DNA from 2 places in the Jeotgalibaca sp. A122 genome. Region 1 is predicted to be linked to the other one. Evidence: a T-box and tRNA genes for the amino acid it is inferred to sense, from the RefSeq annotation. Region 1 holds a T-box; the other holds one or more tRNA genes.
The links. A T-box is a leader RNA that pairs with one kind of tRNA and senses whether it is charged. The one in region 1 lies ahead of ACTU7M_RS07275 (valine--tRNA ligase), so its partner is inferred to be a tRNA-Val.
Positions count from the first base shown of each region.

Region 2: it has a tRNA-Val gene. The T-box ahead of ACTU7M_RS07275 (valine--tRNA ligase) is inferred to sense a tRNA for this amino acid. The anticodon was not compared.

Region 1 is NZ_JBQPRB010000005.1:127,864-131,290, forward strand. It holds gene thiI (tRNA uracil 4-sulfurtransferase ThiI) at 1-610, shown strand, start outside; gene tpx (thiol peroxidase) at 682-1,173, shown strand; T-box leader at 1,207-1,431, shown strand; gene ACTU7M_RS07275 (valine--tRNA ligase) at 1,527-3,427, shown strand, end outside.
Region 2 is NZ_JBQPRB010000001.1:281,941-285,367, forward strand. It holds gene ACTU7M_RS01330 (DNA/RNA non-specific endonuclease) at 1-16, opposite strand, end outside; gene ACTU7M_RS01335 (hypothetical protein) at 20-481, opposite strand; gene ACTU7M_RS01340 (DUF1846 domain-containing protein) at 557-2,065, opposite strand; tRNA gene ACTU7M_RS01345 (tRNA-Val) at 2,192-2,263, shown strand; gene ACTU7M_RS01350 (winged helix DNA-binding domain-containing protein) at 2,413-3,427, opposite strand, start outside.

The sequences.
Region 1 (3,427 bases):
CGTTGAAATTGAAGCTCTTCACTTCCACAGCCCTCCGTATACAAGTCCACAAGCTTTGAAAAAAGCTAAAGATTTAACAGCGAAATTAACCCGTTTTTCAGGTTCTATTCAATTTATCGAAGTACCGTTTACCGAAATTCAGGAAGAAATAAAAGCGAAAATTCCTGAGGGATATGGTATGACGGTTACGCGTCGCATGATGCTTCGTATTACGGATGCTATCCGGGAACAACGGAAAGCCTTGGCAATTTTTAACGGTGAAAGCTTGGGCCAAGTTGCTTCACAAACGTTGGAAAGTATGGTGGCAATCAATGCCGTTACTTCAACGCCAATTATCCGCCCAGTAGCCACAATGGATAAAAATGAAATCATCGATATCGCGCAAAAAATCGATACATTTGATTTATCAATCCAGCCGTTTGAAGATTGCTGTACCATTTTTGCACCGGCTGCTCCAAAAACGAAACCGCATTTGGATAAAGTTAACAGGTTCGAAGGAAATATGGATATTGAAGGTTTGGTTGCGCGTGCCGTTGCTGGCATTGTGGTAACCCGCATTAGCCAGGAAACACTCATTGAGGAAGAAACTTTGTTCAGTAGTTTATTATAATAAATCATATCGCTTACTTTTCCACTTAACATTGGTATAATGAAGATATCAAATTAATAGGAGGAATAAGGATGGAAATTACAGTAAAAGGTAAACCAACATTAGTAGAAGGTCCATTGCCAGCTGTAGGGGATGTTGTTTCAACTTTCTCTTTGAAAAATATTAAGGGTGAAACAGTTACAGACGAAACAATTAAAGGTCAAGTGACTATTTTGAGCGTATTCCCAGACATCGCGACAAGTGTATGTGATCAACAAACACGTTCCTTCAACGAGGTAGCATCCAACATCGAAGGCATTCGTTTAGTGAATGTTTCTAAAAATACAGCAGAAGAATTAAATGAATGGTGTGCTGCAAAAGGTTTGGATATCGATATGTGGACTGATACAGACGGTGAATTTGCTAAAGCATTTGGTGTTTTGATGCCAGAATTGGATAAATTAGCGCGTAGTGTATTTGTCTTAACAGAAGATAATGAAGTAGCATACCGTGAATTGGTTCCGGAAATGGCTGAAGAACCAAATTACGATGCAGCAGTAGAAGCTGCAAAAGATTTACTTTAAAATTTTGGGTTTTGATGGTAGACTATTGGAGAGAAAAATGCGATTGAACTGGGAAGAGTAATCGCAGCACGGTTACATAGCGAGAAAAGCGGATGGTGAAAGCTTTTTTAACCGGCTGGATGAAGGTAGCCCAGGAGCAAGTGGGATGAAGGCAGTGCTGTGTAGTCCTACTCGGAGATAGCTCCGTTATCAAAACGAGACATGGGATTATTATGCCCATAAACTCAGGTGGTACCACGAAATTTATTCGTCCTGCAATTTTGCAGGGCGATTTTTTTGTTTAAAGCGGCGTTTATTCCACCAAATTGACGCCACCACTGCATTTCATTTAAACACGAGAGAGGAATGAAAGTATGTCACAGTTAGACCAAATGTCTACAAAATACCAACCGCAAGAAGTTGAAAAAGGAAAATATAAAAAATGGGTGGAGTCCAAATTATTCCGTCCAAGCGGAAATAAAGATGCGAAACCCTACTCCATCGTTATCCCGCCTCCAAACGTTACAGGACGTTTGCACTTGGGTCACGCGTGGGACGTTACTTTGCAAGATATGTTGATTCGGATGAAACGCATGCAAGGGTATGACACATTGTGGTTGCCGGGAATGGACCATGCAGGTATCGCAACCCAAGCAAAAGTTGAAGCTAAACTTGCTGAAGACGGTATTTCCCGTCATGATTTAGGACGCGAAGCTTTTGTCGATAAGGTTTGGGAATGGAAGGAAGATTATGCTGGCTTCATCCGCGACCAATGGGAAAAAATGGGGATTTCCGTTGACTATGAACGCGAACGATTCACTTTGGATGACGGATTGTCGGACGCCGTTCGCAAAGTGTTTGTAACCCTTTATGAAAAAGGCTTGATTTACCGCGGTGCTTATTTGATCAACTGGGATCCAAAAGCGCAAACAGCATTGTCGGATATCGAAGTCATCCATAAAGATGTAAATGGTGCTTTCTACCACTTCCGTTACCCACTGACTGATGGTTCTGACTTCGTTGAATTGGCAACGACACGTCCCGAAACAATGTTGGGAGATACAGCAGTAGCCGTTCACCCTGAAGACGAGCGTTATGCTCACTTAATCGGAAAAACAATTATGTTACCGTTGATGAATCGTGAAATTCCAATTATTGCCGATGACTACGTTGATAAAGATTTCGGAACCGGCGTTGTTAAAATTACACCAGCCCATGATCCAAATGACTTTGAGGTAGGTTTGCGTCATAACTTGCCCCAAATCAATGTTATGAACAACGATGCGACAATGAATGCAGAAGCGGGTAAATACGAAGGTATGGATCGCTTCGAAGCACGCAAAGCTGTTGTTAAAGATATGGATGCAGAAGGTTTCTTGGTTAAGGTTGAAGAGATGGTCCACAGTGTTGGTCACTCTGAGCGTACTGATGTGGTGGTCGAACCGCTTATTTCGACACAATGGTTTGTAAAAATGGCACCTCTTGCTGAAAAAGCAATCGAAAATCAAGGTACGGATGATAAAGTATCGTTCTTCCCGGAACGTTTCGAAAATACGTTTACACGCTGGATGGAAAACATCCATGACTGGGTTATTTCCCGTCAACTATGGTGGGGACACCGTATTCCTGCTTGGTACCATAAAGAAACTGGCGAAATGTATGTTGGCATGGAAGACCCAACCGATATCGAAAATTGGGAACAAGACCCAGACGTATTGGACACATGGTTCAGTTCTGCCCTATGGCCATTTTCAACAATGGGTTGGCCGGATGAGGAATCAGAAGACTTCAAACGGTATTTCCCGACTAGCACATTAGTAACGGGTTATGACATTATTTCCTTCTGGGTAAGCCGGATGATTTTCCAATCTTTGGAATTTACTGAAAAACGCCCATTTGAAAATGTGTTGATTCATGGTTTGATTCGTGATGAACAAGGCCGTAAGATGAGTAAATCCCTAGGTAACGGAATTGATCCAATGGATGTTATTGATCAATATGGTGCTGATGCTTTGCGTTGGTTCCTATCAAATGGTTCCTCCCCAGGACAAGACGTGCGTTTCAGTTATGAAAAAATGGATGCATCATGGAACTTCATCAATAAAATATGGAACGCAAGCCGTTATGTATTGATGAACCTTGACGGATTAACCTATGATCAAATTGATTTAACAGGTGAGAAAACATTGGCTGACCAATGGATTCTGTCTAAATTGAACCGTACGATTGCGAAAGCAACCGAATTATTTGAGAAATTTGAATTTGGTGAAGCCGG
Region 2 (3,427 bases), on a different contig from region 1:
TTCTACCTTGTGCCATTGCCTAACCTTTCTGAAAACCTTCATCGTGCAGGTAGCCTTCGCCTGCTTCTTTCGTTTTAAATATTCCTTCTACTTGTCCGTCTGCCAACAATACCGACCAAATAGGGTTTTCGTAAGTCAAACGCAAGGCTTCGCCATTCGCGTCAAACCATAATTCATAATAGCCATCCTCGTAGCCATCCTCGGTTTTTTTCAAATGTGCAATCGCTTTGTCTACCCACTCACGAAGGCCCGCTTCATCCTCTTCCAAAACCGAAACGTACCCTTTTTGTGTTTCTTCTTTTGGCAAATAACCCGCGTAAATCAAAGCGTTGCCGTTTGGATGCAAATTACGTACGACTACTGTTTTAGCAACCGCACTTCCTTTAAAATGATAATTCAATCTTTTTAAAGAAACCGGTGCTGATTCCAGTTCCGCGTAGCTATCAAAAATTCTTTTTTTCTCTTCAAATGATAAGGTCATACGACACCTCTTCTAATATTAGTTCACCTCATTATAACAGAAAACGGAGCGCTCCTGACAGCACTCCCGTTTCGTTTAAATATAATAAAGGTTTTCGGATGGATATTGTGCATCACTGGTAATATCGATTCCCAAATTCCGCAGAATTTGTTCATCGTCTTTCTTCAACATTACCGTCGAATGGGCCTGAACACCTTCCAATTCGGATAACTTGTTGTAGCACAGTTGCGCTGTCGGGTTCGTTACCGCACTAATTGCCAAGGCAATCAAAATTTCATTCGCATTCAAGATTGGACGACGGTTATGCAGGACGTCTGCTTTTGTTTTTTGAATGGTTTCCAAAATCGTCAAGGACAGCAATGGAATTTCATCGGCCACATTGGCCAAAAATTTAATGGAGTTCAAAATAGCTGCCGAGGAGGAATCCATTAAGTTGGATGTTCGTCCGGTTACGATGCGCCCATCGTTCAGTTCAAATGCCATCACAGCTTGCGTTTCATTGGTTTCAGCACGTTGACGACACTTATCGGCATAATCACGTGCTGGTTGGACCGAGAGACGATCCGTGTGTGTCAAATCCGCTTCGTCCAACAAAATTTTCATGCGATAAACAATATCCTCGCTTAACAGCCCTTTTTTGTAGTCACATTCCACGCCAAAACTTCTGCGAATCATTTCTTGTTTGGATGCTTCACGAACGACTTCGTCATCCACAATCCCAAATCCAACCCGATTTACGCCCATATCGGTTGGGGATTGGTATACCGATTCTTTTTGCGTGATTTTTTCGATAATCCGTTTGATAACCGGGAAGATTTCGATATCACGGTTATAGTTGACCGCCACTTCATGGTATTTTTCAAAATGGAAGTTATCAATCATGTTAACGTCTTTCAAGTCAACTGTTGCTGCTTCATAAGCCATGTTCAACGGATGTTTTAAAGGAACATTCCAAACGGGGAAAGTTTCAAATTTTGAATATCCTGCCGAACGACCCATTTGATTTTCATGATACAACTGGTTCAGACATGTCGCCAATTTGCCGCTACCGCCACCCGGTGCCGTCATTACGACGATTGGTTTGGTTGTTTCAATATATGAATTTGACCCGAATCCTTCTTCGCTTACGATCATTTCCACATCTGAAGGATAACCTTCGATATTTTTATGGGTGTAAACTTTGATATCGCGTTTTTCGAGTTTATTAATGAATACTTTTGTGCTTGGTTGACCATGATAGCGCGTGATTACGACGCTGTTGACGGACAGGCCATATTCCCGAAATTCATCGATTAAACGAAAGACTTCCATATCATAAGTAATTCCGTAGTCACCACGAATTTTATTACGTTCAATATCGCCGGCATAAACACAAATCACGATTTCCGATTTGTCTGCCAAGCGTTGTAAAATTTTGATTTTCGCATCTTCATCGAAACCAGGTAGGACCCTTTTTGCATGCTTGTCGCCAATTAATTTCCCACCGAATTCTAGATATAGCTTATCGTAGTGATTCACACGCTCTGAAATATAGCGCGTTTGTTCTTCGATGTACTTCTTTGAATCAAATCCTATTTTACCCATTTCCTACCTCCTCGATTCTGTTCAACTCTATTAATTATAGCGATTTTTCCGAGCATAGCAACGTTTGGTTTCATCATTGACTTTATCACCGGTAACATCGTATAATAAATATGTTACCCCTATAACGGGCCGTTAGTTCAGTGGGAGAATGCTTCCTCGACAAGGAAGAGGTCACTGGTTCGAACCCAGTACGGCCCATCTATAAAATAGCGTGAACGCCAATGGATTTTTCCTGGCGTTCGCGTTTTTTGCGTTTCCGGGTACCGAGGTGCGGCGATTAAATTTTTTCCGCGCGCGCAACGCCGCTTTTTAGCGAAAAATGCGGCGTTCCCAGATGATTTTCCTGCTTAACGCCGCATTTGGAATTCAGAAACCTGTTCTACCCCCTCAAAATGGTGGCCAAAAAAAGTGGCATAGGCTTTTGCTTGTTTTATCAGCAACGTTTGGGGAATTTGGACGTTGGGGTGGATGCTGTAGGATAAGGTTACCTTTTCTCCTTTAACGATAGGCTTCCAACTCCCCACCACTTTGCCGTTAAACAACAGCGGGCGATAGATACCTCGTTTCAAGGGATCGAGTTGTATGCGCATTGCCTCTGTAAGAGAAGCCGTTCGGTCTTGGTAGCCAATCAGGAATTCATCCAAAGTTGGTAGGAGATGAAGTGATGGTTCGAAAGCTTCCATTACGGGATCAACCGTGACAGTCGCCATTTCCATAGCTTTTTTGGCCTCTCCTACGCTCAACCCGGCCCACCACGCCAAGTCTTTTGGGGTGGCAGGTCCATGACTGGCCAAATAACGGCTGGCCAGTTCTTTCAAAGCTGCTTCTCGTGTCGTGAAAGGACTGGGTGGAGCCCACTCGGATACCAACCCCAGTGTCTGTTGTTTTCCTGCCATGGGGCCGATGAAAATAATGCCCTTTTGAGCGGCATACCAGAGTATATGGTAGTACCGTTGCCCTTTCGTATCGACATTCGCTTCTTCGAGTATTTTCCGGAGCTTGAGGCGAGGTATGAGTTTTTTGCCTTTCAAGGCTGCTTCAATAATAAGCAGGGCTTGTTCCAGGTCTTTTGTGTCAAGACCCGTTTCTTTTAGCATATGGTTTTTATACCGTTTTAGCATACGGTCCCGGGATAGTTCCATCATCCAGGTTAAGTCTTCTATCGCCACAAAATGAATGGTATGGCGCATGGTCCAAGACCGAACGATTTTCATATCAGCGACTGCTTGTTCGAGGTCTTTTTTAGTGACACCCGGCGTCCGCATCGCTATCGCCCATAATGCTGGATGATAGTCTTGTCCCTGGACTGCCAGCATCCAGCGAACCGTTTCTTCAGGTGACTGGAAATGTTTCTTTGCTAAC